4 regions of the Pseudoalteromonas pernae genome follow, and region 3 is predicted to be linked to each of the others. Evidence: predicted binding sites of a transcription regulator. Region 3 holds the regulator's gene; each other region holds the start of a gene.

Region 1 (6,232 bases), on a different contig from region 3:
AGTGCGCTTAAAAATATCACCGACAACGCGCAATGTTTCATCTGGGGAGCACGTCACCACGGGTGAACTCATAATGTCGCTCAACTTCATAACGCCTCTGTAATATCAATAAGTTGGAGTGATACCTAGAGTTATAAGCGAAAATGGCAAATTTTTCATGGTATTTAGCGTGTTAAAATGTTTTTTCGGTACAATAAGCGCCGAGTTGCGACAAAACAAAGGAACAGGATGTCTGTTAAACAACGCATAGCGCAAAAGACTAAAAAGTGGATTCACTCCAAACACATGCTCAAGAGCATTACGTTTGCTTCATTCTTGGAATCGACCATTGTGCCCGTGCCACTTGAAGCGCTGCTCGTGCCTTTGATGCAGGCCAGAAGAGATAAAATCTGGTTGATTGCGCTGTTCGCGACGCTCGGTTGTATGTTGGGCGCACTATTTGGATATGCGCTGGGTTATTACCTTTTTGATATGCTTGGGCAATGGATAATCTCTACGTTTTCTAGCCCTGAACAGTTTCAAGAAATAAAACTGCAAATGCAGGAAAAGGGATTTTGGTTTGTGCTCACTTTAGGCATTGTGCCAATACCGTTTCAAATAGCCATGTTGGCAGCAGGTGCCACGCATTATTCGCTCACCCTCTTTATCCTAGCAACAGCTATAGCGCGTGCTATTCGGTATTTTGGTTTAGCTGTGCTTGTATATTTTGCGGGTAATCGTGCCGAGCAACTAATACGAAAACACAAAGTAAAAGCGATGGTGGTGATAAGCGTTGTCGCGGTCGGTTTGTGGTGGCTATTTCACTAGCTCAATGCCGCGCCAACGAGTGTGTCGTCATTCTCAACCAGTTGATTGCGACCACTGTTTTTGGCGATGTATAAGCCCTTATCCGCTTGCATCAGCATGTGTTTAATATCTTTGCATGCGAGCGGTTGGCAATTTACGCCAATACTAATACTCAGCGGGATAGCCTTATCATGCCAGCGGAAATTGCTCTCAAAGACACTGGCTCGCAAACGTTGTCCTACTTTGATGGCTGTTTCATGATCGGTGTTTGCCAGTATCAAGGCAAACTCTTCACCGCCGATGCGAGCGGCCACGTCCGAACTGCGAATATGATCACCAATCTTTTTACCAATCCATTTTAAAGCTGCATCGCCAGCATCATGACCAAATTGGTCGTTTACGCGCTTAAAGTAATCGACATCTATCATCATCACAGCAATGGGTTGCTGTTTATCAATGCATTCTTTTATTCGTTGCTCGCCAAAGGTGAAAAAGGCGCGACGATTGTACAAGTTAGTGAGGGCATCAAAGTTTGCAAGATTGATAAGGTGCGCTTCTGAGCGAGTGAAATACAACATCGGAAAAACCAGCGCGGTGCAGGTCGTTAGTACTAAGTGAATAACCAGAATAATTTCCAAGATGTGGTTTGACTTATCGGATATCGGCAGCGATAGAATCGATGACATATAGGCTGCCTGGCCAAGCATTAATACGCTATGAAGGACGAAAAGGGACGTTAAAATGAGGATGTAAATATTGGTCAGGACTCTTGCTTTAGATAGGTGAAATGCGGTCGCTGCGAACAGAGTTGCGACCACTAGGCTGGTGAATAGTTGCGATAGCATTAAATAAGGAGATAACGCTAGCAGGGCCACAGCACTGCCAACACAAATGTACTTCACAACCGGATACTGACGCTCTGGAGTAAGATGCCAAAGTACACCATATAATGCGAGGGTTGGCGCGGTGATAATGAGAATGTCGGCAACAGTATAGGTGAGTAAAGTAAAGTCAATAAACACCCGAAGGCTTGCTACAACTTCTGCTGAGGCAAATACCACACACGATAACCCCCAATAACAAAAGCTTCGTTGTCGTCGTTGTGAGTAGATTGCCAATAAAAAACACCCGATAAATAAATTTAACAGTGTTGATATGCCAATCAAAGTTGGTAAATGAATCATATTGCTGCAAGCTAGACTAATCTAGCTTCAGTCTAGCGTAGTGTGAGTATAGTGCAATCGGGCGTTTGGAGTGATAATTGTCAATAAGTGGTGATAAATCCATAAAGTTAGTGTTTTTTACACTTCTTATCATTTTAATTGTTATTAACACTATGATTTAAAAGAGTATTTAATCTTGGTCTGGAGCTTGCTTTAACAGCTTTGGATTTATTACGGAGAATGATTATGACAGTGGCGGCGAAAGACAGACCTCTCGAGGTGGTAAAAGAAGAGGTCATCGATCAACTTATTTTAAACTACAGCCATGGTGAACTATCGGCGGATGCGTTTGAGCGTCGCCTAGACAGTGCCTATGAGTGTAAAGACCAAGAACAACTCATGGCACTTGTAGCTGATTTACCCTTGCAATCAGACCCGCGTTATCAAAGTGAGAAAGCCGCACGTTTTCGCCCCCAGTATACTCACAGTGACCAAGCTCAGGCAGATTCAAAGATCACCACAATTCTTAGTTCTGATCAGCGCAGTGGTGACTGGGTCGTACCAAAACATATTAATCTCACCAATGTATTGGGCTGCATGGAGTTGGATTTCAGTAACGCAATTTTTACTCACCCAGAAGTACATATTCACGTTAACTGTTATTTAGGTAGCCATGAAATATACGTCCCACACAATGTTGATGTTATTACGCAAGTGACCAATATCGCTGGCTCAATAGCTAATAAACGTGTGACATTGGGACCGCGCAGTAACGACGTACAGCGCCCGAAAATTATCATTCACGGTCGAATTGTGCTTGGCAGCGTGGAAATTAGTGTTAAGCGCACGATGAAAGAAAAATTGAAAACTTTCGCCCAAAGTATGCGTGAATTATTTGAAGAGCCAAAAGACGACGGAAAACACGACAAATACTACTAGAGTGGGTCGATCTTAGCTGGATGCTTTTGCAGTGACCCTTGGACCATTTGACGAGGGTGAATCTGCATTCCCCACTGATGTTATGTAAGTCAGGTGAAAACACAAAAAAATATACTCCAATGTTACGGCCCTAAGGGTTCAACCATTGAGCTGTCCGCGTATAATTGTCCACTCTTTCGATGAGTGGGCAATTATGAGTTTAGAAAATAAAGTATTTGTTGTGGGGCTACCACGTACCGGTACTACAAGCGTGTGCGTAGCCGCAATCAATGCTGGCATCCCAACAGCCCATACAGCCTATACACAACAATGCTTTGAACAGGCACAATTTTTTGCCGATACACCTTGCTTTAGCCATTACCCATATTTAGCTAAGCATTTCCCCAGCGGTCGCTTTATTCTGCTGCAAAGAGACAGACAAGCTTGGCTTGCGTCCATCAAACAACTCTTGTTACGAATGCAAAAGAACTTGCTGTGTGAACAAGGTGGTTTTAGCCCTTTGTTGAAACAAAGCTATGCAGATGTGTTCGCGCCATTGAATGCACAAACGCTTGCTGATGATCAACACTTGAGCGCTTGTTATGAGCGTCATCAACAGGCCGTTCGAGAGTATTTTTCGCCAGACCCGCAGCGGTTGTTGACCATTGATGTGAGCAACGCCGCTGACTACCAACGGTTTTGTGCATTTTTGGATATTGATCCAACCTCTGATGGCTTCGCGCATTTAAATAAAGGCAACAAAGTGATGGCGTGGCGAGAAGTGCAAAGTCCACTTAAAATTTCATCTACTCGCAACGGCAAAGTAGATAACCTTGATAGCTGGTGGTTGCCTTAGAGCACACCAGCTCAATCGTTCTGCACAACAGCAATATGTCACACGTGCTGGCATCGAAGAGACTGTCCCAGTACAATAGCGCCAATTTCAGTACTTATTGAATCCTATGTTTGAATTAGAATTTGCAACTCCAAATGAATGGACTGAAGCGGTATTAGCTGACTTCGATACTTTTTTACAGGACCATGCGGCAGCAGAAAAAAAGGCCTCAGGCATGGCTTTGTCGATGCTTTCTCATTATCCAGACAAGCGTAAATTGGTTAAAGCGATGACCGATTTGGCCCTTGAAGAGATGATTCACTTCAAGCAAGTGGTAAAGCTGCTTACTGAACGTGACGTAAATTTAGGGGACGATAAAAAAGACCCGTATGTGAACCAGCTGCGCGGTATGTTCCGCCACGGCAAAGACGTATTCATGATGGATCGACTACTTGTAGCCGCCGTTATTGAAGCGCGTGGTCATGAACGCTTTGCACTTATTGCGCAAGCACTGCCAGCAGGTAAAGATAAAGAGTTTTATACCGCTATCGCAAAATCAGAAGAAAAGCATAAAAACTTGTTTGTTGAGCTTGCGTATGAGTATTTCGATAAAGATGAAGTGGATGCACGTTTGGCTGAGGTGATCAGACGCGAAGCGCAAATATGTGCTTCTTTGCCAAATCGCGCCGCATTGCACTAATCTGCGAATATAAAAAAGGGGAGGCCAACTGGCTTCCCCTTTTTTTACTTAGAGTTGATGAGTCTTGGCTAAGCCACGTAGCTTGAACCCAAGCCAGCACAGAATGATTCCGAATATCAGTGCATAAAGCGCGACCAACCAAAGCATGGCGATGATCCCTTGGCCTGGGTTCACCATCAGATACACCCCAAAAATCACCGACAAAACACCACTGATCAGGATCAGCATTGAACCTTGAATGTGTTTTGACAGCTGAATAGCCGCAATGACTTCCATGACGCCAATGGCGACAGCCCAAAAAGCTATTAAGTAAAGCATGACTAAGGCTGTAAGCTGCGGCATCGACACCGTAATTATGGCTGCAATCACGCCTAACACGCCGGCAATCAAGGTCGCATACCAGTATTTTGAAGACGACTTTTGTTTGAATGCTAACCAGATGCGGGAAACACCATCAAACAAAAAGAAGGCTGCAAACACGAAAATGAGTGCGCCAAGGGTAACCTCAGGTAAAAACCAAGCAACAGCCGCGAAGATGATTGCTATCACGCCCTGCATCATAAATACAGGCCACTGACTCGGTAATGAAGTGTTTATCGCCATTCCATGCTTCCTTAATTTAATTTTCTTTAATCAACGTTCTTATAAACTTGTCCCGCTTTCATAACAAAGTCAACGTTTTCCAACACACTGACATCTTCAAGTGGGTTGCCGTCAACCGCAATGATGTCGGCTGCGTAGTTAGCTTTTATCTGCCCAAGCGTGTCTTGCGCTTTTAATAACTGCGCCGCATTAATAGTAGCACTTTGAATCGCTTGTAATGGTGTCATGCCATATTCAACCATGCGTGAAAACTGCTTTGCATTATCACCGTGTGGGTAGATTGCCGCGTCGGTACCAAACACCATGTTTAAGCCTGCATCCACAGCGCGGCTAAAGCTTTCGCGTTGGCGCTTAGATACTTGGCGCTCTTTGTTGAGGTTTTCCTCAGCAACACCGTTTTGTTCACCGTAAGTAAGCGTGTACTCGGTATTGTAGATATCCATAGATAGCCAAGTGCCGTACTTTTTAGCCAGCTTAATGCCTTCATCGTCGATGAAAGAGACATGCTCAACACTGTCTACGCCTGCTACGATAGCCGCTTTGATGCCACTGGTACCGTGAGCATGAGCCGCCACGGTTAAACCGCGCATGTGTGCTTCATCCACAAGGGCGTTCATTTCTTCCTGTGAGTATTGCTGCACGCCTACTTTGGTGCCTTTTGAGAATACTCCGCCCGTGGCACAGAACTTAATGACGTTGGCGCCGTATTTAATGTTTTCACGAACCTTGGCACGCACCGCCCATGGGCCATCAGCGACGCCTTCTGCTCGGTAATCAAGTTCTGGTGGTACTCGGTTGTTGTCACAGTGACCGCCAGTTACGCCAAGAGACGGACCCGCCGCCCAAATACGTGGGCCAGGTACATCACCTGCATTGATGCCATCACGCAAAGCGATAACGCTGTAACCAGTGGCACCCACATTGCGCAACGTGGTGAAACCAGCTAATAAAGTTTGGTTGGCATAATATGCCGCTTTAATCGCCTTGCGAGGTGCGGACTGGGTAAAACGATCTGAACGAGGCACGCGCGGATCTGAGGTGAGATGAACGTGCATATCCATCAAGCCTGGAAGTAGGGTTTTGTTGCCCAAATCGATGACTTCATCGTCGGCGTTTAGTACATCCGGTAAGCGTTTATCGATATTCGTAATAACGCCATCGTTAATACTTACCACTACATCGTTGACTAGTTTACCAGAGCTGACATCCAGCATTTTCTCGGCTTTA
Region 2 (6,232 bases), on a different contig from region 3:
CCGATGTAAGCGTTTACCTGAACAAAAAACGACTATGAAGCAATGACTTATTAAATTTGTAACAAATCTTTACAATTCTACGAAAAGAGTGCGACCAATGGCTCGTAACCCCACGTCATCATTAGCAATGTTAATGCAAACATGAACAATATAAATGCTGGCCAGCTCGCTTTCATTTGCACCTTGCCATTAACTTGTTGATTACGACCCGTGATCATAGCAGGTACCAGCTTTTTACCACGTAGTGCGTAAACAATAATCGCCAAAATATGCAGTGCTATTGCTATTAATAGCCAATCAAAGTTTTGATGGTGCAGTGATGATGCTATTTCTACCCACTCATAAGGCACATGTTGCACCAGCGGACCGTCGGTGAGGATGTCGTCTGTTGTCATCAAACCTGTCGCCAACTGAGTCGCAATCAAAACAAAAAACAATAACACCATATAGCCACCAGCGGCATTGTGCCCCGCTTTCATGCTCTGTGATCTAATCGCCTGCACGACCTCTTTGGGCCCATTTATTAGTGCTGAAAGGCGTGCGGTTTCACTGCCGAACATCCCCCAAAAAAGACGCGTAATAAGTAAAGCGCAAGTGACGTAGCCGATCACAAAATGCAGGTCCATAGCCCCTTCTTCAGCTGAGAAATACAAGCCAGCTAAACAGGCAACAAGTGCCCAATGAAAAAAACGAATAAATCCATCCCAAACTTTCATAACAGTTCCACTTCTTTTGCAATGATGTTGATTATGCCAAACTCTTCGAGCAGAGCGAACTTTACACGATTAGATTTGAAGATGACCAACGACAAAATACCAAGAAAAAAGAATAACCTGAACAAAGTGGCCTTTTTCAAAGGACAGCTGGATATGATGCCTCTCAATTTGGCGGTGTTGCCTTGGGGGATATTGTGTGGCTCTTTGGCAATGCAAAATGGCTTTAGCGCCTTCGAGGCGCAATTGATGTCGCTGCTCGTTTTTGCTGGTTCAGCACAACTTGTGGCGATAGAACTCATCGCTAGTGACACCTCGTTACTCACCATTGCTATCACCACATTCATCATCAGCTCTCGCCATTTCCTGTATGGCCTTGCTGTTCGACAAAAAGTCATAGCCCAACCTTTACGCTGGCGATTGCCGGTTAGTTTTGTGCTCACCGATGAGCTATTTGCTTTTTCTCATCACCCCAAAGCCTACCAAACTAAAGCTCGTCTTATTTATGCCCTTAGCGCGGGTTTTAGCTTCTATGTGTTTTGGAATATTTGGACATTAATAGGCATTGTAGCGGGCCAGCTGCTACCGGATTTAACCAACCTAGGGCTCGATTTCGCCATAGCGACAACCTTTATCGCTTTGGTCGTTCCTTCAATAAAAAATCGTGCCACGCTGGCATGTGTGATGGTCTCTGGTATCAGTGCTGCCGCACTAAAATCGTGGGGGTTTGATATGTGGCTAGTAGCGAGTGCTTTACTGGGCATGAGTTGTGGTTATCTTATGACTCGTGAGGTGAAACAATGATCACTACGCTGTTAGTCATGGCCGCCATTACATTCTCAAGTAGGTACTTATTTTTGCACCGCTCATTACCCTTTAGGGTTGGCCCTAAAATGCAGCGTTTTTTGAGCTTTAGTGCTCCTGCGGTGTTAACTGCGATTTGGGTGCCTATCGCATTGCTACCCGACGGCAAGTGGCAGATTAGTTACACTAATCCCTATTTGATAGCGGCGCTTGTAGCCATCGCCACCGCATATAAAACACAGAGCATTTACGCCACCACATTGGTTTCTATGGCGGTATTTTTTGCCTTACGTTAGCAAGAAACTAAAAAAGGGGCATGCGCCCCTTTTCTAATTAATCCGAAATGTCGTCAAAATCATCGTAGCCGAGATTTTTTCTGAGCTTTCGCTGCTCTAGATAATCATCAAGCTTTTTCTTTACTTTGCGTTTACGACGATCATTTTGATTGCGTCCAATCGCTTCGTATTCATCTTCAACAAAATCGTCTTCTACCGCATCATAGGAATATGTTTTACCCACAATACACTCCAAAAAAATCAAAACAGAGATCAATGGCAGCTACACTGCTCATTGAATAAAGGGCCTAGTGCCTTCGAGTGAATAAATAGCTGCTAATCCCAAAACTGAAAAGTGAGATTTTTTTATCGTATCGACAAGCATATTGAATTAACAATTTGGTCGATATGACACATCGTAGTTAACAACAATGAAATTACTTCTTTTTTACACCATTGCGTCGTAAAAAATCCGCTAAAAGTTAGTCAAATGCACCAACAAAAAGATCACCACCTTTGCTACAAATTTATAAACACATGAAATATATGGTTTTTATTTTCTGGCATCGAATTTGAATTGTGAAGTAAGTCACTCTTTCAACAGGTATTTAAAAAATGAAAACTACTTCACTTGCTATCATCTCAGCTATCGGTCTCTCTGGTGCGGCGTACGCTGGGGACACTAATTCCATTTCATTTGGCTCAGAACAATGCAACATTGAGTTTAAAAATGATGTACGTATTGACCCTCAGCGCATTGAAATTACCAATGAGCAAAATCAGCATTTAGTTTTTGAACACGGCGAGCTTAGTATTGATGGCAAATCAGTAGAGCTCAACGACCAACAGCAGCAGGCGTTGACTAATTATGCTGATAACGTGCGCACTTACATGCCTGAAGTGGCACAAATCGCGCTAGATGGCGTAAAAATCGCAGGCGTAGCTATCGAAGAAGTTGGCACAGCCTTTGGCATTCAAAGCAGCGATGCCTTGACTGAGCTAGTTGAGCAAATAGGTGTGAACATCGAGCACACTTTCTACCAAAACGGCGCATTTGTGATGGGCAAAAAAACGTTCGAGCAATTGGGTAACGATATTGAAAACCAGTTTGATGAAGACTTTGAACGTGCAATGGAACAAGCGGTACTGCAATCAATCGGCAGTGTATTTATCGCTTTAGGCTCAGAGCTAATCGGCTCGGGCGGCAATATGGACGAATTTGAGCAACGCATGGAACGTTTGGGTGAACAAGTTGAACAACGTGTAGAGTTACAAGCAGCGAATATTGAAAAACGCGCTGATGCTCTATGTGTATCTTTCACTGAACTTGCAGCACAAGAACAGCAACTAATCGGTATGGTTCCTGAGCTTAAGGACTACCAACTACTCAGTAACTAACTCAATACAAAATGATTGAGTCACCAACCATGACTCAATCTATTCTCCCTTTTTGCACTTGCAGGCAGAGCGTTCCCAAAAGCGCCACTGCCTTTTCTATTTTTTCACTCCACTCCACACCATAGCTTAAGCGCATACATTGGCGATATTTATCCGTGGCACTGAATATCGCTCCGGGCGTAATACTAATCCCGCAATCTAGTGCCTTATGGAATAGCGCTATCACATCATAATTTGATGGCAGTTGAATCCACAATACACATCCTCCTTGTGGATTAGTCATCCTCGTACCTTCAGGGAAGTGTCTTTGCACCAGCGCGCGCATGCGCTCTTTGTTTAGCGCCAAACGCTGGCGCATAACACGTAAATTTTTGTCGTAATCGCCACTGTTCATAAACTCGTACAAAGCCCATTGATTCATCAGTGAAGACGCGCAACTCATCGCTCGCTTGAGGCGGCGCGCCTGTGGCGCAAATTTACCTGCTATCATCCAACCTACACGGTAACTTGGGGCCGCCGTTTTTGACAACGAAGAGCAGGTGATCACATTGCCCATGGTCGAAAAGTACTGAGCTGGTTTGGCATCGTCTGCTTCATAGGCCAACTCACCGTAGACATCATCTTCAATCAATACCGCACCATGTTGCTCAACAACACGAACTAATTGTTGGCGCCGTGCGTTTGGCATTTTTGAGCCCAATGGATTGCTGATGCTAGTCGAAAAAATACACGCCTTTATTTCATGCTCTGAAAATGCTCGCTCTAAGTCTTCAAGACATAACCCCTCTTGCGGACACATTGGAATTTCGATGACTTTCAAGCCCAGACTTTCTAGCATTTCAATGATGCCGAAATAGCAGGGGGATTCTACCGCCACAATATCGCCCATTTGGGTAACGCATTGCACCGCAATGTGCAGTGCTTCTTGGGCGCCATTAGTGATAATAAGTTCGTCACCATTTACACCAATCGCAAAATCGAGATAGCGGTTAATTATTTGCTTCTTTAATGCGCTGAATCCGTCATGTGGCCCATAATTAATCGCTTTTTTGCCAGCCACGTTCATGACTCTGCGCATAGTGCGACTGAGCGCTTTGTCGGTCGAACTCACAGCCACGGGATTAGCAATCCCCAAAGGGACAACGCCTGATCGATGCAACCCTTCAAATACCTGTTCGATAAGTACTTGCTTGTTAACCTCGACAGGCTGGCGCGCGAGTGCGATACGGCCCAGTTGATTGCAAGGCGCGCTAGCCGAATTTAAGTAAAAGCCCGACTTTTCACGCGCACTGACCACGCCCTGGCGCTCTAGCTCTTGATAAGCTTGCTGAACAGTGGGAATGCTAATAGAAAGCTTATTCGCCATACTTCTGAGAGATGGTAATTTCTCGCCTGCGCTAAGGGTGCCATGGGCTTGCATGTCTTTAATTAAGTCGATGACTTGCTGGTATAAATAGACTGAGCCTTGTTTATTGACGATCCGTGACATAACAATCTGTATAGGTGCATTTTAACGTTTTCTGTTTATGTACAGTATACAGAATCAGCTTAAAATACCAGCTTTAAAAATGTCGGATCCTCACCATGAAAAATGCCTTACTCTACTTTTTTACCGTTCTTATTTGGGGCTCGACTTGGCTCGCAATAGAATTTCAGCTTGGTGATGTCGAAGTCCAAGTGTCACTATTCTTACGCTTTGCAATTGCCGCCGCCTTAATGTGGTCTTTTGTACTACTTAAAAAGCTCCCTATGCGTTTTTCTTCCCGCGATCATGGGTTTTTCGCCTTGTTGGCACTGTGTAACTTCGGTGCTAACTATCTTATTCTCTACTGGGCGCAGCACTATCTCACATCGGCTATGAGCTCTATTGCCTTCAGCACATTATTATTGATGAACATAGTAAACACGCGTCTGTTTTTTGGTAAGCCAATCGCCAAACGCATCTATTTCGGTGCAGTGCTAGGTGTGGTGGGTATCGTTATCTTATTTTGGCCGGCCATCGCTACACTAGATTTGAGCAACGGCATCCTGTTCGGCTTGCTGTTATGCTTGGGTGGCACACTGGTCGCCTCAATCGGCAATATGGTCAGCGTGCGCAATTCAAATGCACAAGTGGGTATCATGCAAGGTAATGCATGGGGCATGTTGTACAGCATGATTGGCTTAGCAGTCTTCGTTTTAATCAGTGGCGCATCACTTGATTTTAGTACTACCACAGCTACTTATTGGCTATCACTACTTTATTTGAGTACCTTTGGGACGGTTATCGCATTCGCCTGCTACTTTGTGTTGTTGCGTAATATTGGCCCAGAAAAGGCAAGCTACGTCATCGTTCTGTTCCCGCTCGTTGCAGTGATACTAAGCACGCTATTTGAAGGGTTTATTTGGCAGTTGAATACCGTTTATGGCTTCATCTTTGTACTGTTGGGTAACGCCATCGTATTGACACCATTTGATAAAGTTGCAAATGCATTTAAGCTTCGCAAACAGCGCAGAGCTCTAGCCTAGTGCACTAGGTACTACAAACCGCAGTGCTGATTTTTGCACTGAAAATGTGGCGGGGGTTGTGCCTATGTATTCACCATCCGCCTCGATTCCTATATTCGCTGTATGGACCTGAAGCTGTTCAGTCTCGGATATATCCACTTGGGGGAGTTGGACATGCTTGCCCTGATAACTCAAGATAAGCGCCTGGCATTGCCGCCAAAACGATGCTGCACCAATTTGCACACATTGCAAAAAGCCATCATCGATTTTCGCACTAGGTGCCAAACGCATCCCACCGCCAAAGTACTGCCCATTTGCTAGACACATCATGAGCAATTGTTTTTGATGGCTTTGCTTTGATGAAAAAGCCAATATTGAAGGGGCGTAGCGATATAACATTCTTACGCCTTGCCACGCATAACTTAAATGCGCCCAAGGGCCGCGTTTACCCGAGCAAGCTTTGACCACCGCAGCATCGTATCCCACACCTGCTATGTTGATAAAGTAACGCTCATTCACCTTGCCTAGGTCAATATAACTACTTTCCCCAAAGAG
Region 3 (6,232 bases):
CGAATTCACTCTTTATAATGATGGCGAACGCTGGCGATTGACTGCTGACGAAGCCACTTTGTACAACAATAATATTTTGATCTTGGAAAATAACGTTATTGCCACCAACTTATTAGAAGGGGCAATGATTGAACAAGTCAAAGCAGCAGCTATCCAAATAGACATTGATGCACAACGAATGGAATCAGAACAAAGCGTTGAGCTCAAGGGACCCGATCTATTGATCACCGGTCAGGGCTTGAAAGCAGATATCAATACAGAGATAGTGGAACTAATAAAACATACGCGAACAGTATATTATGACCAATAAATTCAATGCATTAATTCTTGGTTTAGGCCTTAGCCTCAGTGCCTTTGGTGCTCATGCTGAGCAAACAGTCAATGCCACTGAAGTGCTCATTGATGCCGATAACCAAATAGCCATGATCAAAGAAAACATCACTATTTTTGATAAAAACGTGCACATTGTTCATGGTAACCGTCAAATAAAAGCTGATCGATTAGAAGCGCACCGTCGTCCTGAATTGGGTGATAATAAGCAATTGCTTATCGCCACAGGTAACCCAGCCATGTACATAGAAACCATGGAAGATGGTCAGCAAATTACCGCTTCTGCTGCAGAAATTCGTTACGACGTCGCTACACAAATTCTACAAATTAAGGGTGACGCCAAAATAGAAATGGCTGATCAACAGATCATCGCCGAAACTATCAGCTATGATATAGATAAGCAGACCATCAGCGCTGAGAAAGATAAAAACTCCAGCACCCGAGTACGTACCACGTTAACACCACAGAGCGAAGAAAAGCCTGAGGAAAAGGAACAACCATGACCACACTGAAGGCGCAGAAGTTAGCGAAAAGCTACAAAGGTCGTGAAGTTGTAAAAGACGTCGGACTCGAAGTTAAAGCCGGCAGTATTGTTGGCTTGTTAGGCCCCAATGGAGCAGGCAAAACCACAACCTTTTACATGATTGTAGGTTTAGTGCCCAGTGACAAAGGCATGATCAGTATTGACGAGCAAGACATTACTTTGCTGCCAATGCATTCGCGAGCACGCTTAGGTATCGGCTATTTGCCCCAAGAATCATCTATTTTTCGTAAGCTCACCGTTTATCAAAACCTAATGGCGATTTTGGAAACGCGTAAGGACCTCAACAAAGCGGGTCGTGAGGAGCAATTAGAAAGCTTACTAGACGAATTTAATATCCAACATATTCGTGATTCATTTGGGATGGCATTGTCAGGCGGTGAGCGCCGTCGCGTTGAAATTGCTCGCGCTTTAGCCGCTAACCCCAAATTTATCCTTTTAGATGAACCTTTTGCTGGTGTAGACCCTATTTCGGTGTTAGATATAAAGAAAATTATTGAGCACCTGCGAAACCGTGGCATTGGTGTACTTATCACCGACCACAATGTGCGTGAAACCTTAGATGTATGTGAAACCGCGTATATCGTTTCTCACGGCGAATTGATCGCATCAGGCACACCACAGCAAGTCCTAGCCGATCAAACAGTTCGTGATGTTTATTTAGGTGAGCAATTTAGACTATAACAATAAAAGGATTGTTAGAGTACATGAGGCAATCATTACAGCTGCGCCTTGGCCAGCAATTAACAATGACTCCACAATTGCAGCAAGCGATACGCTTGTTGCAGCTCAGTACTTTGGATCTTCAACAAGAAATTCAAGAAGCACTTGACGCTAACCCACTGTTAGAAATCGAAGAAGAAAACTACGCTGATAACCCAGGCGATAAAAACGACAATGATCGCCTACAAAACGGTGAAGATAAACTCGATACCGAACCCCAAAGTAGCGACCAAATAGAAAGTTCTGACGCGTTAAATAACGATTCCATCAGTGACGAGCTACCGATGGACATGTCTTGGGACGAGTACATTAGCGCTGCCCCCGTCGCATCAGCAGGCCCTATGCCAGACGATGAGTTTGTTTACCAAGGTGAAACCACCGAGACGCTGCACGATTATTTAATGTGGCAACTGCAACTCACCCCATTCAGCCCAGTTGATGAAGCGATTGCGACAGCCATCATCGAAGCGATTGATGACAATGGCCTCCTCACGGTGACAACCGAAGATTTACTCGAGAGTTTGAATCATGAAGAGCAGGACGTAGAAATCGAACTCGATGAAATAGAAGCGGTCCTAAAAAGAATACAACTCTTTGATCCTGTTGGAATTGGTGCGCGTTCACTACAAGAATGCTTATTGATCCAACTCAATCAATTTTCACCTCAAACCCCTTGGCTTAGTGAAACGAAAGAGGTAATTTGTAATTACATTGATTTGCTAGGCAACCGTGACTATCGCACCTTAATGAAAAAGACTAAGCTTAAAGAAGCTCAGTTAAAAGAGGTGATGACATTAATACACAGTTTGAATCCGAAACCTGCCGCGACCATAGTGCGCGAAGAGTCAGAATACGTGATTCCTGATGTATCTGTTAAGAAGGTCAAAGGGCGTTGGCTGGTCGAGTTAAACCCCGACAGCATGCCAAAAATACGGGTTAATGATCACTACGCTTCATTAGGACGTAGCTGTAAATCACAAAGTGACAGCCAATTTATTCGCTCTCACTTACAAGAGGCAAAATGGTTTATAAAGAGCCTGGAACAACGCAACGATACCTTACTAAAAGTAACTAATTGCATTGTTCAACAACAACAGGCATTCTTTGAACATGGCGAAGAAGCGATGAAACCAATGGTCCTCAATGACGTGGCCGAAATGGTTGAGATGCATGAGTCAACAATATCTCGTGTAACAACACAGAAATATATGCATACGCCACGTGGGATTTTTGAGTTGAAGTATTTCTTCTCCAGCCATGTGAACACCGAGAATGGAGGTGAATGCTCATCCACAGCGATTCGAGCATTGATCAAGAAGCTAGTAGCGGCGGAAAACGTTGCCAAGCCATTAAGCGACAGCAAAATAGCCGACATACTCGCAGAGCAAGGAATCAAAGTGGCTCGAAGAACGATTGCAAAATATCGTGAATCGTTAGCCATACCACCGTCAAATCAACGTAAAAGCTTGATATAGACGTTAGACAAGAAGGAAAATGCTTATGCAATTGAATCTTACCGGTCGTCATGTAGAAATCACAGACTCTCTTCGCAACTATGTGAATAGTAAATTTGCAAAACTTGAGCGTCATTTTGACCATATTAACAATGTACATGTCATCCTAGATATAGAGAAACTCACACAAAAAGCAGAAGCAACACTTCATGTAAATGGCGGCGAATTATTTGCCACCGCAGAACACCAAGATATGTATGCGGCGATTGATGGCTTAATTGACAAATTAGATCGCCAAGTAATTAAACATAAAGAGAAATTATCTCGTCATTAAAATGAGCTTAGAACATCTTTTCTCAAAGGACTGCAGCAAAGCTGCGGTCCTTTTTAATAGCAAAAAAAGAATGTTGGAGTACCTAGCACAGGTTGCTCATCAACATGCACCGCATTTAAACGAGCAAACCATTCTCGATGCCCTACTCGCGCGCGAAAAGCTCGGTAGCACAGGCTTTGGGAAAGGCGTCGCAATTCCGCATGGTCGATTAGAAGGTATTGATCAAACGATCGCCATCATAGTCACCAACCGCGAAGCCATTAACTTCGATGCCATAGACAACCGCCCAGTTGATATTTTTGTCGCACTGCTCGTACCAGATAATCAGTGTGATCAACACCTCAAGACCTTGTCACAAATTGCTGATAGACTTAAAGATAAGCAATTATGCAAACAGCTGAGAACAGTGACCACTGATCAGGAGCTTTATCAGCTATTTGTAGCCTGATTTGGTAATAGAACTTTAAAGGGTAATAAAGTGGAATTGATTATCGTCAGTGGGCGTTCTGGTTCGGGAAAATCTGTCGCCTTACGCGTTTTAGAAGACTTGGGCTATTACTGTGTAGATAATATTCCAGTTAACCTCCTGCCAGCGCTTGTCCGCAGTGTATCGGACAGCTATGACAAAATAGCCGTCAGTATCGATGTCCGAAACCTGCCTAAAGAAGAGCAGGAATTCAGTGACATTCTGGCTTACCTCCCTGCATTTTCAAAGCCTTCATTGTTCTATCTCGACAGCGATGAACAAACACTGATTAGACGTTTTTCCGAAACGCGTCGATTACACCCATTGTCGATGCAAAACCTGCCCTTAGATATCGCTATTCGTGAAGAAAAGAAACTGTTGGACGTGTTAATTTCGCACGCTAACTTTATTATCGACACGAGCGAACTTAGCGTTCATCAGTTGGCTGAAATGGTCCGTGAAAAAGTTCTCGGTAAGAAAGACAAACCATTACTCATCACCTTTGAGTCATTCGGCTTTAAATACGGCATCCCAAAAAATGCTGATTACGTATTTGATGCGCGCTTTTTACCTAACCCACACTGGGAACCTGAACTCAAGCCCTTAACAGGCCTAGATCAACCCGTAAAAGATTACCTCTCAAGTGACGGCATAGTGCAAAAGTTTACATGGCAGATTCAAACCTTCGTGCAAACTTGGTTACCGCACCTTGAGCGCAATAACCGCAGCTATCTGACGATTGCGATTGGCTGTACTGGCGGTCAACACCGTTCAGTTTATTTAGCGCAGACATTGGGAGAGCGTTTTATGGACACCTACCCGAATGTCAAAATCCGCCATCGTGAGCAGGAAAAGTAACCGTGACTGAAGCCACCTTCGTTATCCAAAATAAACTCGGTTTGCACGCCCGCGCAGCCTCGCAACTTGCGCAATTAGCGATGAACTTCGACGCTAAAATTACGCTGTATCAGGGTGAAAAAAGCGCCGAAGCAGATAGCGTGCTCGCGCTGTTGCTGCTAGAAAGCGGTAAAGGCAAAGAAGTGCGCGTAGTATGCGAAGGTGTTGATGAAGAAGGTGCACTTGTTGCAATTGGGCAGTTAATTGCTGAGAAATTCCACGAACAAGAATAGCTCTTTGACTGGTGCTCTATTAGGTAAAGCGACCATCTAAAAACTGCGATAGTTTCTTACCTAAAATATAAACATCCCCTATATCTCATTTACCTTTGGTATCTTTGTCTGAGTTAAGGTAAACTTATCAAGCGCTTGTAAGTGCCCGCTTATAAGCAGATTTCTTCCAGTTTTATCTTTAAGGGAAGCCTATGCCAGAAGCCTATGAACAAGAGAATCCGCTCCAACCACTTCAGGAAATTACTGAAGCCCTTAGCAGCGGCCAGTTTGTTCATGTACGCAGGCTTCTCGCAAAAACAGCGCCCAGTGATACGGCGCTACTTTTAGAGTCTTCCCCACACAAAACACGTTTTAAACTATGGTCACTCGTCGATCCTGATGTACAAGGTGACGTTCTCGAAGAACTCTCTGAAGATGTACGTCTGAGTATCATTGCCCGCATGGAACCGGAGCACATTGCTGCGGCGACCGAAGATATGGACGACGATGACCTAGGTGAAGTACTTCGTAGCTTACCTGAACCAGTCTATAAAGACGTAATCGAGGCGATGGACAGCCAAGATCGCGACCGTGCGACGACGGCTTTGTCGTATCAAGAGCGCTCTGCAGGTGCCTTGATGAACACCGATACGGTGACCATTCGTCCTGATGTATCCATTGATGTGGTACTGCGTTATTTGCGTCTCAAAGGTGAATTACCTGAAGGCACGGACGAGCTTTACGTGGTCGATAAAGATAACTGCTTTCTCGGTTCTCTGCCGCTTACATCTTTGTTGACGACTATGCCGGACGCGATTGTTCGCGAAGTGATGGATGATGAGTGTGAGTCGATTCCCATCACCATGGATGAGTCTGAAGTTGCACAACTGTTCGAGCGTCATAACTGGATTTCAGCACCGGTAGTTGATGAACAAGCGCATCTGCTTGGTCGTATCACAATCGATGACATCGTTGATGTTATCCGTGAAGGTGCTGAGCACAGCATGTTAAGTCTTGCTGGTCTAGATGATGAAGAAGATACCTTCGCACCAGTAGTGAAAAGTACCAAGCGTCGCTCAGTGTGGCTCGGTGTTAACTTACTCACGGCTATGCTTGCTGCATTTGTGGCCAGCTTCTTTGAGAGTACCTTGGGTATTCTGCCTTTCCTTGCCGTATTGAATGGTATTGTGCCGTCAATGGGTGGTGTTGCGGGCTCGCAAACCCTGACCCTTGTTATCCGTGGTCTTGCTCTGGGACATATTAACGATACCAACC
Region 4 (6,232 bases), on a different contig from region 3:
CTTATCCACGGCGTTCACCTTTTTACTGCAGGCAAAAAAACGGCGCTTATTGTATCGCGCCGCTGAATGATTCGCTAAGTTTATCAACTCTTACCAGTGGAAGGTACCCAATTTGGCTGAAATTTGAGCCAAACTAAACGCAACAATAATAACGTCAGAACAATTGCACAACCTTGCGACAACCATTGCGGCAACACTTCATCGTGATGGCCCCCCAAGGGAATAATCTCAATAGCGTACGTGTGCACTAGAAAATCAGTCAAAAAGCCGAACAGTAGCGCCACCCCAATTACACCGCCAAGATAAGCAACAATGGCACGACGGCCGAGCTCTTTGCCCACAACTCCCAAAGTTGCAATATTAGTCGCAGGGCCTGCGAGCATAAACACTAATACAGCTCCCGGTGATACACCTGCTAACAACAGACCTGCAGCGATGGGTGTTGAAGCAGTGGCACAGATATACATAGGAATACTGACCAGCACCATCACCGTCATCGCCAGTAAGCCACTGCCCCACTGACTAAGGTAGGAGGCGGGCACATAGGTTTGTACCAAGGCTGCGAAAAACAGGCCTATCAGCAGCCATACTGCAGTATCACTTAGCAACTTAGTCGCGCTAAAGTGCAGTGCTCGCTTTAATTTAGCAACCGCCGTTTCTACAGGCTCTGGGGTTACTTTGGTGCTACAGCAACTGCTTTTTTCTGCTTCAACCTTAGGTGTACAACAGCTCGAATTCGGCTCCATAGTATGTGTTGGCTGATCGAATTGGTCAGTGGCTATGTCATCTTTTATGTCACTTTGACAACACGATGACAGCACGGACGTTTGAGCCTCACTGGTGCTATTGTCGGAGCGCTTTTGTGATGAGCAACAGCTTGACTGTTCTTGGCTGAGTGCTTGAGCTGAATTTTTAAGGGGCAACTCGCTTTCTTTGCCTACCAATAAACCTGCAGTAATCGCACTGCAGATAGCAGCTATAGGCCTTATCACCGCCATAAAAGGCCCAAGTAGCACATATGAAACTGACACCGAATCAACGCCTGTTTCTGGAGTCGACACTAGAAAAGAAGTAGTTGCACTTTTTGACGCACCCGCCCTTCGAAGTCCAACTGCCGCGGGGATCACCCCACAAGAACACAGTGGCATTGGTGCTCCAATCAATGCTGCTTTAACCGTGGTCCACAAGCCCTCCTTACCTAGGTGTCGATGCAAGAAGTTTGCAGGCAAATAAACATTCAGTAATCCAGCAATTGCGAGACCTAACATCAGCCAAGGTGCAGAAAGCACAAACAATTGCCAAAAATTAGTGATTAAGTCCATCGATGTCCTCCAAAGCGGTCAATATTGAACAATGCTCAGCGGGGGCTGATGTTCCGCAGCAATCTTTTGCTAATTGCGACAAAGACGCATGGAAGCGTTGTAATTCTGCAATTCTCTCAGCCACCAAATCACGCTTACGTAGAGTTAACTCCTTCACCTCATGGCAGCTATGTTGTTCTTTTTCAAAATTAATTTTCAACAGTTCAGCGACCTCTTCAAGGCTAAAGCCAACATCCTTAGCGCGACGAATAAAATTAAGCTGCGCCACATGCCTATCTGAGTACTGACGATAGCCACTTTGATTACGCTGTGGTTTGCTGAGCAACCCTTGCTGTTCGTAATAGCGCAAAGCATCAGTACTCATGGATACTTTTTTAGCTAATTCACCAATTCGCATATTCCATCCTTAAGGCATTTTGTTGCTTCGATACAGTGATTATAAACCTTGGAGTGAACACTAAGGTCAAGGATTAATTTTGCGCTCAAACGCAGTCCATGAAAAACTAAGCGCAAATTAGAATATTGGAGAACGCCATGAAAATAGTCATGCTCGACAAGGACACGCTAGGAAATAACTCTCTCGCCCCCATCGAATCTCTTGGCGAGTTCATCGCATACCCTCTTACCGATTCGCAAGAAGTGGTTCCGCGCCTCAACAATGCGCAAGTTGTGATCACCAACAAAGCAAAAATTAATCGTGACCATATGTTGGCATTACCCGAATTAAAGCTCATTTGCGTAGCAGCAACAGGCACCAATAATATCGACATCGCAGCAGCGAATGAGCTCGGTATAGCCGTTTGCAATGTTGCCGGATATTCGACATCGAGTTTAATTCAACACACCTTTACTATGATGTCTTTGCTTTTGGGTAACATGCACCGCTACATTCAAGATACCGCACAGGGTGCATGGCAACGTAGCGAGATGTTTTGTCGCTTGGACTACCCTATCAACGAACTGGCAGGAAAAACACTGAGCATTATCGGTTTTGGCGAGCTAGGACAAGGAGTTGCCAAAGTAGCCAGCGCATTCAGTATGGAGGTACTCATCGCTGAACGTCAAGGCGAAGTACCACGAGCTGGACGCGTTAGTTTTGAAGATGCACTGCAGCGTGGCGATATTGTTTCTATCCATTGCCCTTTAACAGCCCACACCACAGCGCTTATCAATAAACAGACACTGGCGATGATGAAACCTTCTGCGGTACTCATCAATACCGCTCGAGGACCAATCATTAATGAAGCGGATTTGGCTGATGCACTGGCAAACGGTGTAATAGCAGGTGCCGCCCTCGATGTATTAAGTGAAGAGCCTCCTCAGGCGAGCAACCCACTGATTAAATATCAAGGTGACAACCTACTGTTAACGCCACACACTGCTTGGGCTTCTTCGCAAGCAAGAGATAGGCTCATTGCGCAATTAGCGTTAAACATTAGTGCTTTCGAAGGTGGTAAAATACGCAATCAAGTTAGTTAAATAGACCACTATTTTTAGAAAACAACCAAAGTTAAAACTTAAATTATTTATTAACCATATGAATATATTGGATTTTTAACTATTGGCATCGAACTTGATAGATACTTTGTAAATAGACCAAACAACAAAAACGGAATCTAAAATGAAAAAAGTATTACTCTGCGCTCTTGTTGCCCTGCCAATGCTAGGTGGCTGTGTGATTTCAGTAAACGATGGCGAGGCTGATGCTCAGTGGGGCTCAAGTGATTGGCAAAAACAACAACGCGAGAACCGTGAATACATTACCAACCTGGATTTAAACAGCGCTGCCATGACAGTAAAAGACGCGCTTGGCACGCCGGACTTCAGCGAGTCTTTCAGCCATCAAGGTGAAACATACCAAGTATTGTTTTACGCCACACAAAGCGTGAAATCTGACGGCAAGATCAGCAAAAACGAATGCACACCTTTGGTATTTAAATCAGGCCGTTTGGTGAGTATTGGCGACAGCGCATACCAAGCTCTGGTAAGCAACCTTTAACAACAGCATATTGAAAAACAGCGCCTAAAGGCGCTGTTTTTTATTCATAAGATGCAAAGCCGTTGCGGCCTTGTTGTTTTGCTTTATACATCGCTTTATCTGCTTGCTCCACCAGCTCCATCTCACAGCTATCATCACAGCCGTCAATGAAAGTAGTGGCACCGATACTTACGGTAATACGGTCGGCAACAGGTGAGTCAATGTGGGTAATATTCAAATCGCGCACTACGTTACACAACTTATTCGCAAGTGCCATAGCAGTATCACCTTCACTGCCAGGTAGCACGGCAACAAATTCTTCACCGCCGTAACGGGCAACAAAGTCACTACCGCGTTGACAGTTGTTCACCAAGGCTTGAGCCACGCGTTTAAGGCACTCGTCGCCTTTTTGATGGCCATAATGATCGTTGTATCGTTTAAAGAAGTCGATATCAATCATCAACACAGACAAAGGCAATCCTGCACGCGCACTGCGGCGCCATTCGCGCGCAAAATGTTCGTCAAAGTATCGTCTGTTCGGTATTTCAGTAAGACCGTCAATACTTGCCAACATTTCCAGCAAGTCATTTTTTTGCTTGATGGTCAATTGGTTCTTCACCCGTGCGCGGACAATGGCACTACCAAATGGCTTGGTGATGTAATCCATCGCCCCAAGCTCTAAACCCTTAGCTTCGTCTTCATTAGAGTCATTCGCGGAAATAATAATCACCGGAATGGCTTGTGTGCGCTCTCCGTGTTTCAACAGCTTGAGCGCCTCGTAGCCGTTCATTTGCGGCATGATAATATCGAGGAGAATAAGGTCGACCGTATTTTCTTCAAGCCATGCGAACATCTCTGCGGCACTGCTCACGCAGTGAACCTGATATTTAGGAGTGAGGGTTTTCGTTAAAATTACTTGATTTAATTCATCATCATCCACGACGAGAATTTTCGCTGACTTCATGAGCCTTCCTGTATGCTATACCTTGTTCAACATTCACTTCTAAAGAGCGTGATGTTGACATGTATTATTCAATTATTTAATCCGCTACTGACATCAGTTTAGACTGACCTGCCTGCATTTACGTTATATTTTTCAGCAGTTTTAAGCGAGTCGCTGCAAAGGGAACCTTTGCAGCATAAGAGTGCACAATGAGTCTAACCTGAATACATCAGGGTCAAATTATGTACACACCCATCTTTGATAAATAATACGCAAAATATCTGCTTACACCAACTGTGTTGTTGCTGTGGTAGCAAGTATTTTGACTTGTTCGTGCGCCGCGAGGTGCACGAACAAGCATCCCTGTTAAAGATTTTCTTCTGCGAACGATGCTAGGCGGCTACGCACAACACCATTGAGGTTGACCGTCGCACTGCCTTCAAAGTGTTTGAAGCGCTCGACAATGTAAGTTAAACCAGAGGTCACAGGTGTTAAATAGCTACTATCAATCTGCGCCAAGTTACCTGAACAAATTAATTTCGTGCCTGTACCACAGCGCGTAATGATGGTCTTCAATTGAGACGCCGTTAAATTTTGGCTTTCATCGAGGAGCACTACGGCATTTTGAATACTACGTCCACGCATAAAGTTCACAGACTTAAATTGGATATTGGCTTTTTCCATGATGTAGTTGCGGCTTGAAATCGGGTTTTCATCACCTTTATGTAATACCTCTAAGGAATCAGTAATAGCAGCTAACCAAGGCGCCATTTTCTCCTCTTCCGTACCCGGTAAGAAACCAATAGATTCGGCTATTTCAGGCGTGTTTCGCGTGACGATAAGCTTATCGTAGGTTTTCTTTTCGATAATCATCTCCAACGCACATGCCAATGCCAATATAGTTTTACCGCACCCAGCTGGCCCGGTAAGCAGCACCAGTTCCACATCAGGGTCGAGTAAGGCATCCATCGCCATCCCTTGATACACATTCTTTGGTTTGATACCCCACGCACTGCGAGACATCAGCCTTTCAACCCCTAAATCTTTGAGCGTAATATGCTCTTCATCATAGCCGACTACGCGAGCCGCAAAATGGCCACTGTCATCAAGTAAATATTCATTGGCAAATACATCGGGCACCAGTTTGCGTGAGACATGATGCAGCGCATCACGACCTTGCTGCTCGGTTTCACACTCGCCGACATGTTGCCAAAAATCACCCTCTACTTTTTTGTAACCCGACGTCAGTAATGCAATGTCATCAATCAATTGGTCAGTGCGATAATCTTCAACATAATGCAGCCCCGCGCCTTTGGCTTTGAGTCGCATATTGATGTCTTTGGTGACTAACACCACTTTCGCCGTGCTATATTGCTTTTGCAAGTACACCGCACAATTGATGATACGGTGGTCATTTTCATTGCCTGGTAAACCCGAAATGCTGTCGGCAAACAGATGATCATTGACGATGATCAGCTTGCCTCGTGTCTGGTCTGGCGTGCGTTTATTACTTGGCAATGTCACCCCCTGAAGCATTTGTTCAGGGCTTGCATCACGTAGCACCTCATCCAAAGAGCGAATCGCCACTCGCGCATCACGACTAACGTCACGTTTGCGGTCTTTGATGTGGTCGAGTTCTTCGAGTACTGTCATCGGGATAATGACGTCGTGTTCTTGGAAGGAGAGGAATGCAAGGGGTTCGTGGAGCAATACGTTGGTGTCCAGGACGTACATCTTACTACTGTTGGCGTGGCGGTCTTTATCCATAGCGCAATCCTATTTGTCTTTATTATATCTGCACCTTTACGACTACAATGACAAGGTGGTGATGCCTTAAGGCATATTTCAAGTTTAGTCTATGGGCAAGAAAAGACGCTTTTATGACAGTAAAAAATGTAAGAAAAAGTGCAAATTTACATTTGCAAAAATGACCGTCTTTTGCTGCTGTATATAATCTAAACAAGCGTTGCACTATTTATCAGTTTTAAG

What was found. Region 3 encodes sigma-54, which starts transcription at its own class of promoters, with help from an activator protein. Its sites were predicted from a motif close to GTTGGCACGNNNNTNGNNT; they were not measured.
Region 1: the regulator sigma-54 is predicted to act here: its motif matches at 2,145-2,163, upstream of V1358_RS03545 (DUF1707 SHOCT-like domain-containing protein).
Region 2: the regulator sigma-54 is predicted to act here: its motif matches at 2,352-2,370, upstream of V1358_RS16595 (YggN family protein).
Region 4: the regulator sigma-54 is predicted to act here: its motif matches at 2,883-2,901, upstream of V1358_RS13475 (DUF3192 domain-containing protein).

The regions. Positions count from the first base shown of each region.
Region 1 is NZ_JBDODM010000001.1:812,539-818,770, reverse strand. It holds gene V1358_RS03560 (CBS domain-containing protein) at 1-90, opposite strand, end outside; gene V1358_RS03555 (YqaA family protein) at 229-807, shown strand; gene V1358_RS03550 (GGDEF domain-containing protein) at 804-1,847, opposite strand; gene V1358_RS03545 (DUF1707 SHOCT-like domain-containing protein) at 2,196-2,888, shown strand; gene V1358_RS03540 (sulfotransferase) at 3,082-3,723, shown strand; gene V1358_RS03535 (MiaE family protein) at 3,830-4,402, shown strand; gene V1358_RS03530 (HdeD family acid-resistance protein) at 4,451-5,005, opposite strand; gene V1358_RS03525 (Xaa-Pro dipeptidase) at 5,032-6,232, opposite strand, start outside.
Region 2 is NZ_JBDODM010000008.1:128,620-134,851, reverse strand. It holds gene V1358_RS16615 (cytochrome b/b6 domain-containing protein) at 78-716, opposite strand; gene V1358_RS16610 (AzlC family ABC transporter permease) at 870-1,517, shown strand; gene V1358_RS16605 (AzlD domain-containing protein) at 1,514-1,813, shown strand; gene V1358_RS16600 (PA3496 family putative envelope integrity protein) at 1,851-2,036, opposite strand; gene V1358_RS16595 (YggN family protein) at 2,408-3,190, shown strand; gene V1358_RS16590 (aminotransferase-like domain-containing protein) at 3,225-4,679, opposite strand; gene V1358_RS16585 (DMT family transporter) at 4,775-5,698, shown strand; gene V1358_RS16580 (diacylglycerol/lipid kinase family protein) at 5,690-6,232, opposite strand, start outside.
Region 3 is NZ_JBDODM010000004.1:179,262-185,493, reverse strand. It holds gene lptC (LPS export ABC transporter periplasmic protein LptC) at 1-310, shown strand, start outside; gene lptA (lipopolysaccharide transport periplasmic protein LptA) at 300-833, shown strand; gene lptB (LPS export ABC transporter ATP-binding protein) at 830-1,555, shown strand; gene V1358_RS11020 (RNA polymerase factor sigma-54) at 1,579-3,069, shown strand; gene hpf (ribosome hibernation promoting factor) at 3,095-3,382, shown strand; gene ptsN (PTS IIA-like nitrogen regulatory protein PtsN) at 3,384-3,830, shown strand; gene rapZ (RNase adapter RapZ) at 3,861-4,706, shown strand; gene V1358_RS11000 (HPr family phosphocarrier protein) at 4,709-4,978, shown strand; gene mgtE (magnesium transporter) at 5,170-6,232, shown strand, end outside.
Region 4 is NZ_JBDODM010000005.1:205,397-211,628, forward strand. It holds gene V1358_RS13455 (lysophospholipid acyltransferase family protein) at 1-9, opposite strand, end outside; gene V1358_RS13460 (SO_0444 family Cu/Zn efflux transporter) at 84-1,322, opposite strand; gene zntR (Zn(2+)-responsive transcriptional regulator) at 1,306-1,719, opposite strand; gene V1358_RS13470 (D-2-hydroxyacid dehydrogenase) at 1,857-2,801, shown strand; gene V1358_RS13475 (DUF3192 domain-containing protein) at 2,944-3,321, shown strand; gene V1358_RS13480 (diguanylate cyclase) at 3,362-4,264, opposite strand; gene V1358_RS13485 (PhoH family protein) at 4,610-6,010, opposite strand.